Regions from separate parts of the Hyphomicrobium sp. GJ21 genome, predicted to be linked through region 2. Evidence: riboswitches for the same ligand, from Rfam matches in the RefSeq annotation. Region 2 holds a riboswitch; the other holds the start of a gene.

Region 1 (7,215 bases), 200 kb from region 2:
TCTCAGGATAGCCATCGGTCAGGACATAGTTCTCGTCGAGGATGTTGCGTGCCGTGAACATCAGGCTCGTCTTGTCGGTCAGATCGTATTCGGTCTGGAAGTTCGCCAGAGCGAATGCGCCTGTTTTATAATAGAGCGTGCCGGCTGAATTGACCGTCCAGCGATCCGATGCGAACTCGACGTTCGGCGTGATGCTCCACGCATCGGTGATTTTGTAGGTCAGGTAGCTGATGCCTTTGACCGTAGGCATTCCAGTCAGCTCGAATGCCGCATTCGACGGGTTGTGGATGTCGCGTTGCAACCAAGTGATGTTGCCACCAATCAGCAGCTTGTCGTTGACCGCATAATCGATCGAGTACTCGATGCCATAGTAGTGGCCGTCGCCCACGTTTTGGCTCTGTGAGACGGCATTCCCTTGATAGATGAAGGGAACGGACTGGATGAGATTCGTCACATCACTGTAGAAGACCGCTGCAGACATCTGGCTGTTGCGCGCGAATGCGCTCGTCCAGCCGACTTCGTAATTGATTGACCGCTCGGGTTCGAGGCCTGGGTTCGACGTCGCGCCGCCGAAGCGTGAACTGAAGCGCTCAAAGATTGTCGGGAAGCGCGTGCGATCCGAAACGCTGGCGTGCCAGGTGTTGAAGTCATCGGAACGATAGACGATCGCGCTTTGCCAGTTGAAGGCGTCCGAGTCCTTCTTATTGTACTCGAAGAAAGTGCCTGGATTAGAAGGAGTTGGGGCAGTGGAGGGGGCTGTGAATTCCTCGGCCTTGTAGAGCTTGCGCCAATCGTAGCTCACGCCTGCGACGATATCGAGCCGATTGGTCGCGTGAACAGTATTTTCGAAGGCGATCGAATACGTGTCTTCCAGATCTGTCTGGGTCGGTTCCCGGAAGCACGGCTTTGTCGATCCGCAGGATACGTTTCTGATGTTGTACGCCTGCGTTTCATCGTGCTGGTCGCGGCGATAAAGGAAGGTCGCTTTGAACGTATCCCACGGTGTGACGTCGGTTCCAAAGAGGATGCTGCCGCCGCCGGCCCAGTCGTCATAATTGCTGATGAACGCTTTCGGTAGGCTTTGGGTCGTCTGAGCCGGATTATCGTAGCTTACGAGATTGTCCTGGAACGTCGTGTAATACGCTTTCGTTTCGACGAAGGAAGCTGAGCCGAGCTTGGTGTGCGAGAGCCAGTACAAGTTCTGCTGAGTGGTATCCGGCCAATCCCAATAGCGCTGCTGGGCGACGGGGTCCGTCACGTGGTAGGGCGCGCCTTTGGCATTGTTCATGCGGACGAAGTTGATGGAGTAATCATCCGTTGCGTTCGGGGTTAAGCCGAGCTTGGCGCTGATCTGCCAGTTGTCCTTGTAGGAATGATCGCGTTCGCCGCCGTTTTCGACCGGGGTCGGCTTGAAGTCGTTGGACATGAACCAGCCATCGGTGTCCAACAGCGCGCCGCTGACCTGGGCGTAGTATCCGCGCTGACGTGTTCCAAGCGAGGCGTAGGTCTTGTAGCCCTCGTATTGTCCATCGGTCCCGAACATCATGCCGCCCTGGACTTCGCCTTCGACGGCCTTGGTCGGCTTCTTGGTCACGAGGTTGATTGCGCCGCCCATGCCGCCGGGGCCGTTCAATACCGACGTATAGCCTTTCGCGATTTGAACTTCCGAGATGTCGGCGGTCAAAAAGCTGGAAAAGTCGATGCGGTTGTCGGCGGGTCGATAGATGGTGATGCCATCGATTGAGAGCGGAACCTGCCAGCGATCAAATCCGCGTACGAAAATCAGCTGCTCGTTGCGGCTGCCGCCGGAATTAGACGCCGCGACGCCTGGCGCCAGTGCTAGCGCTTGATCGAGTGTGGACTTCGAGAAGGTCCACATGGCGTCATTGGTGATGGCGCTGCCGCCGACCATGTCGATCTGACCGAGCGTGAAGACGCCTGCCGTTCCAGGCAGGCCGTTGCCGCTCAAGCCTCCGTCGGTGCCCACGCCATCAGCGTCGACGTCTTCGGCTTGGCCGCTTGTCGAGCCTGACTGAGCCGTGTCCGTCCCTTTGGGCTTCGTTTTTGGCTTCTGAGCGATGCGTTGCTTCGGCGCCGCCACCACGACGGGCGGGAGCGTGACTTCCGACGCGCCTTGATTGGTAGCGCCCGCTTCCTGCGCATGCAGGCTGCCAGCAGATGTCATCGCCAGCGCAATGCACGCTGACGCACAGACGTTTTTCGAACGCATAGGACTCCCCCCAGAGACCGCAATATAGCCGAGTGGCTATGTTTTCATAGCCTTGTGGCTATATCGAATTTCTGAAGGGCTCCAAGGCGACATTTTGGATTTATTTTCTTATATGATTGAGCGTTGTATTTTTGCTCCACGGCATCGTATCGCGATAGATATGATCTATGGCAAAATCGATATCGGCCAACTTCAATCAGACCGTGCGAGTCCGTCGATGTTCGATTATCCGCTGCGTGCGGAGTATTGTGGGCTGGCGATCATGGCTCGACGGCCCGGGTAGGAAGGGTTGCGCGTCAGATCCTGCTGCAGGTCTCGGCCCTGACTATTTTCATCCGCCCCGGCGAGGGTCGCCATTTTACGGCTTGAGGCCGTTTAGTTTCCCAAGATTTTCGTGTAAGAGTAGCCGTCGATGGGGATGGGGTTCCCCGATAACCGCCGCTATGGCTGATGACTCCTGGCGAGGCCGCATTCGTTCGGAATGAGGTAAGGGAGAGCCATATGAATTTCACGACATGCCTGATCGTCATGTTCGGCGGCGCGCTCGGAACGCTGATGCGCTATCTGGTGTCGCTGTTTGCGCTGCCGATCAGCAGCCAGCTGCCCTGGGGCACGATCATCGTCAATATCACGGGATCGTTCATCATCGGACTTTTCGGAACGCTCACCTTGGCGCATGGGCGCTTTCCGGTGTCGGAAGAATTCAGGCTGTTCGTGATGATCGGCATCTGCGGCGGCTATACGACGTTTTCATCCTTCAGCCTGCAGACGCTCGATCTGCTGAGAGACGGCGCTCTCGGCCGCGCGGCCCTGAACATCGTCTTGTCGGTGGCGCTTTGCATCGGCGCCGTTGCCGTCGGCCATCTGGTCGGCGCGCACTTCAATGGCGGGGCGACCGAAATCGCGCAGTCGGCGATCGAAGAAGACGCTTGAATTCAGCCGACGCTGCGGCCCGTTTTTGGCCAGATGAGTTCGTGAACGCTGAAGCGATTGTTGGCGTCGGTCCAGACTCGCTTCGCGTTCCAGCCTGATGCGCGTGCGACCTCGCGAAACTGATCGAGCGTGTACTTGTATGAATTCTCGGTGTGGATGGTTTCGTTCTCTCTGAACCGGAACGAGCGGCCACAGATTACGACACGCTGATTGCGAGCGCTGACGAGATGCATTTCGACCCGGCCTTTGGCTGGATCATAGAGCGCGCGATGCCGAAACCCTCGTTCATCGAAGTCGCCGCCAAGTTCGCGATTGATGCGGTGAAGCAGGTTGAGATTGAACGCAGCTGTCACGCCTGCGGCATCGTCGTAGGCCTCGATGAGGACACGCGGATCTTTCTTGAGGTCGACGCCAATGATTAGGCGGCTGCCTTCGCCAAGCGCGCGGCCGAAAAACGACAGAAGAGATTGGGCGTCAGAGGGCGCGAGATTGCCGATGGTCGAGCCGGGAAAGAATCCGGTCTTTCGGCGCGATGCGAGATCCGCGGGCAACGCAATCGCGCGCGAGAAGTCAGCTTCGATCGGCCGAACGTCAAGTTCTGGATAGCGCTTCGCGAGCCTGCATTTTGCGTCGGCCAGCGCCGTTTCCGAGACGTCGATCGGCACGTATGCAATCGAAGATGCGATACGGTCGAGGAGGATTTCGGTTTTCAAGCTCGATCCCGAGCCGAACTCGACGAGCAATTCTCCGTCGCCGATTTCACCGACGATGTCGGCCGCATGATCGCGCAAGATCTGCGTTTCGGTTCGTGTCGGGTAATATTCCGGCAAGCGCGTGATGTCTTCGAACAGTTCGCTGCCGCGTGCATCATAGAAATAGCGGCACGGCAGCGTTTTTTTCTCTTTCGACAAGCCTGTGATTACGGCACGAGCGAACTCGTTCTCGAGCGTGTCGGCATGAGCGCAGGAAGCTTTGGGAAGCGTTTGAGCACGAGACATTAGTGAGCCTCCGATGCCAGCCTGAGGCCGACAAATTGCCAGCGTTGATGAGGGTAGAAGAAGTTGCGATAGGTCGGCCGCGAATGGCCCGCTGGTGTCACGCACGATGCCCCGCGAAGGACCTGCTGGCTGATCATGAACTTGCCGTTGTATTCGCCGATCGCGCCTGTCGGGGGACGATAGCCGGGATAGGGCAGATATGCGCTCGACGTCCATTGCCACACGTCGCCAAAGAGCTGTCGCGGCGTTTGGTGATCCGCGTCTTTCGCTCGTTGGGGCCTGAAATGATTTGCTGGCTGGTCGTGCCGCGCGCTTGCTTGAAGCGCCGCCATTTCCCATTCGAATTCGGTCGGCAGGCGTTTTCCAGCCCAGCGAGCGAACGCATCGGCCTCGAAGTAGGACACGTGCGCGACTGGCTCTGCAGGTACGACCGGTAAAAGTCCGTGTAACGACATTTGGAACCAGCCGGCGTCGCTTTTTTCCCAATAGAGCGGAGCCTGCCAATCCTCGCGGTTGACCGTCGTCCAGCCGTCTGCGAGCCAAAGCGATGCCGTGACGTAGCCGCCGTCGGCAATGAACTCGAGCCACTCGGCATTGGTGACAAGACGGTCTGCGAGCTGAAACGGATGCACAAGCGCGTCATGCTGCGGCCGTTCATTGTCCCAGCAATAGTCATTCGACGCATGTCCGATGCGATGAATTCCGCCCTCAAATTCAAACCAGCGCAGGGGTTCGGGCTGCGATGCGTCGACATTTGAAGGCGACGCCTGATAGGCGGGCTTGAGCGGGCTCGCGGCAAACAGAGCGAGAATGTCCGTCAGGAGCAGTTCCTGATGCTGCTGCTCATGGTTGATGCCGATTTCAATGAGGCGCGCAAGATCTTCGCTCTGGCCTTGTTCAGATGCGAGGAGCATTTCAAGCGCCTCATCGACGTGTGCGCGGTAGGCAAAGATGCGTTCGGCAGAGGGACGTGTCAGCAGCCCTCGTCTCGGACGCGGATGGCGTGGTCCGAGCGCTTCATAGTAAGAATTAAAGCAATAGTTGAAGTTTTCGTCGAACGGTTGGTAGCCATCGAGATGCTGCTTCAGAATGAAGTTCTCGAAAAACCATGTGACGTGCGCGAGGTGCCATTTGGTGGGGCTCGCGTCTTCCATTGCTTGTACGACCATGTCCTCGGACGTGAGCGGTGCAGCAAGCGCAAGCGAATGACGGCGCGTGGCGAATAATCTTTCGGCGATCGTCGTCGCAGCGGACTTTGGGAGAGGGGCGGCGCTCGCAGCGGTGAGCAATGTCGGATGCATAATCATTCTCCTCAGCCGGCTCCTACCGCGCGACGATCATAGAACTAGGATTTGAGATGTGGAATATTGTGCTGTCGGGCGCGTGCAATTAGGCTGCAATGCTTCGCGTTCTGAAGATGCTGGGCCAGAAGTGACGTGCGAAAAACGGCGAGCGGCGGCGTTCTGCCGAAGCTCACCTAACGATGCACAAAACACGCTGCTCAAGAGAGCTCATCCGCTTCGATAACCGTCGCCTGCAGCACGACAAGATCGCAACGCGAAGTCCGATATATTGTTCCAAGCCTTCCGCTGAGGTCTTGAGCGTCGGTGTCAGGGCGTGTTGTTTTCGATGAATTCGACGGCCTTTGCGTCGAATGCCAAGTGCCCGCTGATTTGGCCGACACTCGGGAAGGGCTTCTCGTAGCTCCAGGCCACGTCCGGCGCGGTCGCATCGTCCGAATGCAAAGAAAAGTAAACGGCTTCGCCCTTGAACGGGCAGCGCGTGACGGTCGCAGTCTTCTTCAACATCGTCATGTCGATGTCGGCGCGCGGGATATAGTGCACGGCGGGATATGATCCTTCGTGCAGTATCAATGCGCCTGTGGTGTCGGCGATGACGTGGCCGCGCCAGCAAACGCGCAGGCGCGCCGGATGCGGAAGGATGCGGATCACGCGATCAGTTTTGGGCTGCATCCGATACTCCGCGTTACTGAATGATCTGGTGCGATATGGGAGCGTCAGCGCCAATCGCAACCGGCGATCACGGCGTTTGATGTTTGTTGCGAACCGCGCCTTCACCGTTTCGCAGGTCGGGTCTTGACGTTTGCGCGCTCGCGTCGCTTATGTCGCGGGACCAGCCGGCCGGGCGGCCGCTGCCGGACTTCGTTGTGGCGAAACGCGCTCTAAAGGCGCGCAAGCAAGACATCCGGTGGAGGAAAGTCCGGGCTCCTTGATGACACGGTGGCGGCTAACGGCCGCCGGGGGCGACCCCAGGGAAAGTGCCACAGAGAACATACCGCCCGCCTTCGCTGCTTTGCAGCTTCGGCGAGGTAAGGGTGAAAAGGTGCGGTAAGAGCGCACCGCGCTTCTGGCAACAGAGGCGGCAGGGCAAACCCCACCGGGAGCAAGATCGAATAGGGATGGGCGCGCGGAGCGGGAAACCGCAGACGCGGGGCGTGTCATCGCGCTACTCATCCGGGTTGATTGCACGAGGCGTCTGGCAACAGGCGTCCCAGATGAATGGCCGTCGCGGAGCATTTAGGCCAACACCCGGCATGCCGGTGTTGGGCTGTCTCCAGACAGAACCCGGCTTACAGGCCGGCTGGTAAATTTCTTGCGCAGTGCTTGCTTGCGCGTTTCGGAAGACCGAATGCGTTCGCTGTCTGCACTACTCGTGTCCTTTTTCATCGCCGCAATGTTTGCAGGACCAGCGATGTCATGGTCGGACGAAGATGTGACGCGCGACGGGCTGCGTGGCTCGCTGATTGTGCCGGATCGTGGCGCGCGATCTGCAACCGTTTTGATCCTCGCTGGATCGGGTCCAGTCGATCGAGATGGGAATTTGCCCGGTTTGCGCAACGACAGCCTGAAGCTTCTGGCTCGCGGGCTTGCAGAACGTGGCATCGCTTCTCTCCGTATCGATAAGCGCGGTATCGGCCAAAGCCGAACCGCCGCGATGCGCGAGGAGGACCTGCGTATTCAAACGTATGTCGATGACGCAATCGGCTGGCTGGCGTTTCTTGGCGCGCGTCAGGATACCGGTCCGCTCTTCATT
Region 2 (7,215 bases):
AAAACAGGCCCAAAATGCCCATTGCATTGCATGCCGATAAGGGATATTATCAGCATATATCTGAAGGTCAATTCTTGGGTCCCACGGATTTGGGCGCATTCTGAATTTGATGGATTGCGCAGGCAGTAATAGCAAGCGTGGCCGCCCATGATCCAAGACGAGTTTGGCTACGATTACATTGATCCGCCCAACTACGCCGAGAGTTCGGACGTCAACCCAACCGATTTTGCCATGGGCCTTCATCCCAAAGGACCGGCGCATCGTCATGCGCCGGCCAAGTTGCTCGCAGCCTAAAACGTCTCTTTATGGAGGAAGCGCTACGGCAGCGAGAAGACGGTGAGCGAGCCACCAAGGTTGGTGTACTGTTTGAGGCCGGAGTAGCCGCCCACGGCACCGAGACCATCGGTCGGATTGGTGAGGCCAGCCGCGAGACCGATACCGGCCCAACCGCCAACACCCGAGTACACGGCAACGTACTGTTTCCCATCATGCAGATAGGTCATCGCGTTGCCGATGATGCCCGACGGCGTCTTGAACCTGAACAACTCCTTGCCATCCTTCTGGTCGACGGCTTTGAAGTAGCCCTCGAGCGTACCGTAGAACGCGATGCCGCCAGCGGTCGTTAGAGCACCTGACCACACCGAGAACTGCTCAGGCTTCGACCAGACGATCTTGCCCTGTGCACCATCCCAGGCAATGAAGTTACCCATGCCGCCATGGCTGTCGGGAGCCGGATACATCGACAGCGTCGCACCAACGTAAGGCTGACCCGCCGTGTAGGAGACCTTGAAGGGTTCGTAGTCCATGCACACGTGGTTGGTCGGAACATAGAACAAGCCCGTCAACTCCGAATACGAAGCCGGCTGCTGGTCCTTGGAGCCGAGAGCCGCAGGGCAGATGCCCTTGTGGTTCACATCGGTGCCCTTGCCTGCCGCAAAGGTCGAATACTTCGGATCGCGGATCGGACGGCCGTAATTCGGGCTCGACTTGTCGAGATCGATCCCGGACGCCCAGTTCACGGCCGGGTCGTACTTCTCAGCAACGAGCGGCTCTCCTGTCTCGCGATCGATCGTGTAGCCGAAGCCGTTGCGATCGAAGTGCGTGAGCGTCTTGTGCTTCTGACCCTTGATGTCCAAGGTCGCGAGCAGAGACTCGTTGATGCCGTCATAGTCCCATTCGTCGAACGGCGTCATCTGATACGCCCACTTCGCGATGCCGGTATCGACGTCACGCCCGAAGTACGTCATCGACCACTTCTGGTCGATCGGCTTGCCGTCCGGCCCAGCGCGCTGAGCGGCGTTCCAGGTCGAAGGATTGCCCGTACCGTAGTAGACCATGTTGAGATCCGGATCGTAGGCCATGTAGCCCCACGTCGAACCGCCGCCGATCTTCCACTGATCGCCATTCCAGGTCTTCAAGGACGAGTCCTTGCCGACCGGTTTGCCGAGCGACATCGTCTTCTCCGGATCGACGAGTATGTCCGAATCCGGCCCCATCGAATAGGCGCGCCAGACTTTCTTGCCCGTATTGATGTCATAGGCAGTCAAGTGGCATCGCACGCCAAACTCGGCGCCGGAGATTCCGATCAACACCTTGTCTTTCACAACAAGCGGCGCGCCGGTGCCGGTCTCGCCTTTCTTCGGGTCGCCGTCGACGACCTTCCAAAGCTCCTTGCCGGTCTTCGCATCGAGAGCGACCAACGAAGTGTCGGCCTGGTGCAGGAAGATTTTGCCTTCAGCATACTGGACACCGCGGTTGACCGTATCGCAGCACATCACAGGAATGACCGAGGGATCCTGCTTCGGCTCATACTTCCAGATGATCTTCTGCTCGTTCGCCAGATCGAGCGCGAACACGATGTTCGGGAACGCCGAATGAACGTACATCGTGTTGCCGATGACGATCGGTCCGCCTTCGTGACCGCGAAGCACGCCGGTCGAGAACGTCCATGCGACCTTGAGCTGGCCGACGTTGTCCGTCGTGATCTGGTCGAGCTTCGAATAGCGGTGACCGCTATAGTCGCCCGACTGAATCGCCCAGTTCGCCGGGTCGCTCGAAAGCTTTATCACGTCCTCGTTGGCCCAGGCTGGCGACGAACACACCAGCAGAGCAACGGCGGCCGTGGAGTTTGCCCACTTCCTCATTACTTCCTCCATATGCTAGCGTCGCAAGCATGCGACGCCGCTGAGCCCACTCAGCTGTCGCCGGAGGATGAGGGAGTTCAGAAGAGAGGGGTTGCAAGCGTGGAAAGCTCAACCGCTCAACTGTCTCCATCATCCCCCGACTTTCCGAGTTGATGAAAGAGACACGCGCTCTCCCGAGGCAGGCATACGAAAATATCCCTACCGCGGCCTCACTCAAAGAGTGAGGACATCAACGCAGTAGGAATCATCAGCCATCGGGGCGGTTATACGGGAGATTCCATTCCCGAGTTGCCAAACTATCCCGACCCCTCACGGAGTCAACGCGAAAATTCACGGACCCGAGAGATTTCGTTATTGACGGTCGGCATGTGTAATCGATTTTTTGTTGCAGCGTCGACTACGGCGATCGCGCATCCGAGCGACATGATCTCGTCAGCGCAACGCAGTCTTTAGGCTGCCGCGATCGCGAGGCGCTCGTATCCATCCACCCGAACTCCTCCACGAATTCCAATTTCCAGCACTCGCAAATCTCGTCTCACGAACATCACGACATGCCGCCGCATGGGCACCCCATTCGCCCAAAATGGCTGCTCATCATGGGCAGGAGCATAAGCGGCCTGCAGGACTTCCGCATCAGGGCAAGCCGAAGAAGGAGCACGTAACGTCTTGGAGAGGCGCGATGCTTGATGCGGCGAGCGCGCCGAAGTCGGCAGTGCTTCGCCAAATCGGCATTCGCGAACAACATTAAAGTTTGCCGTGCTTCGCTTTGCTGTCATCGAAATGCCGTAAGCTGAGAATTGGGTTCATGTCGTTATCTTCTCGGGGGAGATCACATTATGAACGGAGAACAGGAACTCGTTCTGCGCGAGCAAGGGCGCAGAGCATTGATCAGGGCACTCGTGGGCATCGCGAACTCAAAAACACACGAGGAAGCGGTGACGATTGCCCAGCGCCAACTCATTAGGGCGGGCCAGACATGGTACGACGGCACTGCTCCCGTAATGTGAGTTAAAGACTCTCGCCAATTCCGGACCGGACGAGAGCTGCACGGATTGCGCGATGCTATCGATTTTGACCTTGCTCTTTATCCAAGTCACCGAACGTTGGGTGCATCCTGTTGCCTGAAGTCCGAGTTCCTCAAATCGGCGAGGGCCACGTTAAGCCGGTGCCTCGCTTCGCGGAGCTCGTAATCATCATCGCGGGGCACGAGCGCTTGTTCGGATGAGCGTACCCGATCTTCGATCGCTTAGATCAGCGTATAAATTCGGTTGATCGCTTTCTTGCGCATGGCACCTTCCAACGTATCGATCCGGAACCCAAGCGGTAGGGTAGAGTTCCTCCGTTCACCAAGCGAATTCGATTCTGCACTGCACGCTCATCGCAACGCAGCAACTTTGGTTTGTGTGAGCTCATTCCTTTTTTCCGCGCGATACTTCTCCCAGCGCTTGCGCTGTGCGGCGACGATACGCTCGCGACCATGCCGTCACCTGGATCGGATCGATCGTCGAGCGAACATTGACGTCGGCCTGCACGCGCTGCGCGGCGCAGCTTGCGCATTAGCGGCCGCATCGGCTGCCAACGGCGCACCCCTCGGGTTGAAGCGTCGTTCTTCTTGGGCGCCGTAGTTGAACAGTACGGCAAACTCCTGAAGCTCGCGCCGCACCTTCATGGCCAGACGTTCTGTTTCGCAGAGCTTGCGCATGCCCTTGAATAGCGTGGAAACGCCGATGACGAGCGCGAGGATCGCAAGGTTGACGAGATCTTCAATGCTCATTTGGCTCTCGTTTGAAACATTCGCTGGCGCTGGCGCGTTAATGGGCTACGTGGAATCTCACGCGGAGCACCAAAATGACGATCCGAAAGGTCAAGGCCGGCTACCGCCTTGTTTCGAAAAAAGGGAAGAATCTCGGCACTTACAAATCCAAAGGCGGTGCAGAGAAACGCGAGCGGCAAGTTCAGTACTTCAAGAAAAAGAAGGCCTAACGCTAGCCTCCATCGCCCCGATACGAATTGAATACGCTTAAAGGATTTTCTCTTATCCTTCGGCCGCGTCGTGGCGATGCATCGTTACACCTGATCCCTGCCCCCTCAATGACGTCAGAGTGTCGTGGCCATTCCTGATAATAGCCGTCGATTGTTTCTGTCAGTCGTCTGTCCCACGCATTTGTGTCATCGAGCGTCGGACCGGATCGCAACGCTTCCCGTGGAATGCCGACGACGTAGCCGCCAGCATCAGGAACATATTTGAGCGCATGCCAGGGCAATGGATGATACTTCGTGCCAATACCGAGAATGCCGCCGAACGACATCAGAGCATAAGCGATTTTTCCACTCCGTTTCTCAAGCATCACGTCGTAGATTTCACCCAATGTCTCGCCCTCGGCGGAGAGGACAGGCGTACCTTGCACTTTACCGGCCGATATGAGGGTAAATGTTTCATCAGGCGAATTCATGTGACCTCCTCGTTATTTCAAGAGTAACGGCAATCCTGAAACCTAGGTTCCAGCTTGGCGAGGATGATCTTTTGAAAGAACTATCGGCGGTTAGAGCGGCGATACTACCGGGGACTTACTGAGGCATGACTGAAAATTCGCAGCGCACACTCCGTATGACATATGTTTTCGGGGCAGCGGCGTTGGTCGCCTTGATGCTGTTAATAGCAGCTTCATTTTGGCTTGTCGCACAGACACAATCAGCCGCCACTGACGTCTTAAAAGCGCGGGAACGGCTGACGTCGCTCTCGAACATGTTGGTCACCACGCTTAATGCTGAGACGGGCCAGCGAGGTTATCTGCTGACAAGTGAACCCCGCTATTTGGCGCCCTTTGAGTCGGCGGGCCGAAACGTCAAGCCGAGGCTGGAATCGCTTGCCGCGGTTTTTCAAGACGACGTCTCGGCAAAATCTGCCGTCGATAACATTCGGTCGACTGTTCAAGCAAAGATGGACGAACTGTCCGAGACTGTCGAACTCAAGAAATCCGGAAAATCCGCCGAAGCACTCGCTATTGTAACGAGCGACCGCGGTAAGGATTTGATGGATCAAATTCGCTCTCAGATCGGTCAAGAAACGGACCGCGTCAATCAAATGCTCGGTGCGGGCGTAGAGAAACAGCGAGGAAATGCATCTTTAGCGCGCCAGTTTGCCATCGGTGCAGCGCTTGCCATTCTCCTTGCGGCATTGGGAGCGATCGCCACCATCTTGAAATACACGAGAGAACTATTGTTCGCGCGGTCTGAACTTCAAACTCTGAATACTGGACTAGAGGACCGTGTGACAGAACGGACGCGCGACCTCAAGCGCGCCAATGATGAGATCCAGCGGTTTGCCTATATCGTGAGCCACGATCTCCGATCGCCACTCGTCAACGTTATGGGCTACACGAGCGAACTTGAGACGAGCCTGGATACTCTTAAGGAATTGGGGAACGATCCTGAGCTTGAAACCTTGTCTTCTGGTCCAACCGCAAAGGCCGTTATCACAACGGACATGCCGGAATCGATCGGCTTCATCCGAAAATCGACGAGCAAGATGGATGCCCTTATCAAAGCAATTTTGAAGCTATCGCGGGAAGGTCAGCGCATCCTTACTCCCGAACAAATCAATCTAGAGGAGTTCTTTGCGTCCATCCTAACCAACGTGCAGCACCGGATGTCCGAATTGGAAGGACAGATCACGATCGCAACACGCCTGCCCGTCCTCCATAGCGATCGTCTTGCGCTTGAGCAGATCTTCGTCAATCTGGTCGACAATGCCATCAAATACAGAGCTTCAGACAGGCCACCTGAAATCACGATCCGGCAAGCCTCTGGCGCCTGGGGATCTGTCGTCATCGACGTTGAGGATAATGGTCGGGGAATAGCTGCCGTGGACCATGAGCGGGTATTTGACCTTTTTCGCCGCGCGGGCCCGCAAGACCAGCAGGGCGAAGGTATCGGGCTGGCACATGTGCGCGCGCTCGTTCGGCGCCTCGGCGGCGAAATTACCATGACTTCCGAACTCGGACATGGCACGACCTTCCGCGTCACACTTCCCAAGACACTCCAAACCGTAGCGGAGCAATCGAGTGGATAACAACGGGACGCCCGTCAGAATCGTGATGATTGAGGACGACGAGGGGCATGCGCGGCTCATCGAGCGAAACATCCGAAGAGCCGGCGTTAACAATGAGATTATGCCGTTTACAAACGGCACCGACGCACTGGCCTATCTATTCGGAGCCGACGGAAGCGGCGAAGCAAGTGCAAGAAGGCATCTCCTCGTTCTGCTGGATTTGAATCTTCCCGATATGAGCGGCGTCAGCATTTTGGAGAAAATCAAGGCCAATCCCCATACCAAGCGCACGCCCGTCGTGGTTTTGACGACCACGGACGACCAACGGGAAATTCAGCGCTGCTACGATCTCGGCGCCAACGTGTACATTACAAAACCCGTCGACTATGAGAATTTCGCGCATGCCATTCGGCAGCTCGGTCTTTTCTTCTCCGTTATCCAGGTTCCGGAAATCCAGTAGCATGCCGCGCCCCAAGATCCTGTACATCGACGACGACCCTGGGATTGGGCGACTTGTTCAGAAGACGTTGGAAGCCAACGGCTTTGATGTGTCCCTTGCGCAATCCGGATCCGCCGGGATCGCGCTTCTCCGCACAGAAACGTACGATATCGTTGCTCTCGACCATCACATGCCGGGTCACACCGGCCTCGACGTGATGAAGGATATCCGTTCGCTGCCGGACTATCCCCCCGTCATCTATGTCACCGGATCCGAAGACAGTCGCATCGCCGTCGCGGCGCTCAAATTGGGCGCCGTCGACTACGTTTGGAAGGATGTACAGGGGCACTTCCGGGAATTGCTCGTCAAAGCCGTCTCAACAGCAATTGAACAAGAACGGCTGCGCCGCGAAAAGGAGGCTGCCGACAAGGAAGTTCGCGCTGCCCGCGACCGCGCAGAGATGCTTTTAAAGGAGGTCAATCATAGGGTCGCGAATTCTCTCGCGATCGTCGCCGGTTTGGTCGGATTGCAAAAGTCATCACTGCAAGATGAAGCCGCGCAACAGCTCCTGGAGCAGATGC

What was found. A riboswitch is a leader RNA that binds a small molecule or an ion and turns the genes downstream of it on or off. The one in region 2 is predicted to bind fluoride.
Region 1: it holds a riboswitch for fluoride, as region 2 does, so the genes downstream of both, crcB (fluoride efflux transporter CrcB) here and HYPGJ_RS11670 (methanol/ethanol family PQQ-dependent dehydrogenase) in region 2, are expected to answer to the same signal.

The regions. Positions count from the first base shown of each region.
Region 1 covers NZ_CDHO01000003.1:912,164-919,378, reverse strand. Annotated here, with positions in the region: gene HYPGJ_RS12655 (TonB-dependent receptor) at 1-2,230, opposite strand, end outside; fluoride riboswitch at 2,636-2,697, shown strand; gene crcB (fluoride efflux transporter CrcB) at 2,732-3,163, shown strand; gene egtD (L-histidine N(alpha)-methyltransferase) at 3,166-4,161, opposite strand; gene egtB (ergothioneine biosynthesis protein EgtB) at 4,161-5,462, opposite strand; gene HYPGJ_RS12635 (DUF427 domain-containing protein) at 5,772-6,134, opposite strand; RNA gene rnpB (RNase P RNA component class A) at 6,295-6,770, shown strand; gene HYPGJ_RS12630 (alpha/beta fold hydrolase) at 6,811-7,215, shown strand, end outside.
Region 2 covers NZ_CDHO01000003.1:709,131-716,345, forward strand. Annotated here, with positions in the region: gene HYPGJ_RS19230 (hypothetical protein) at 148-294, shown strand; gene HYPGJ_RS11670 (methanol/ethanol family PQQ-dependent dehydrogenase) at 318-2,144, opposite strand; fluoride riboswitch at 2,376-2,438, opposite strand; gene HYPGJ_RS19235 (hypothetical protein) at 2,981-3,151, shown strand; gene HYPGJ_RS11675 (hypothetical protein) at 3,628-3,918, opposite strand; gene HYPGJ_RS19545 (hypothetical protein) at 3,993-4,127, shown strand; gene HYPGJ_RS11680 (PRC-barrel domain-containing protein) at 4,130-4,597, opposite strand; gene HYPGJ_RS11685 (CHASE3 domain-containing protein) at 4,723-6,216, shown strand; gene HYPGJ_RS11690 (response regulator) at 6,242-6,655, shown strand; gene HYPGJ_RS11695 (response regulator) at 6,657-7,215, shown strand, end outside.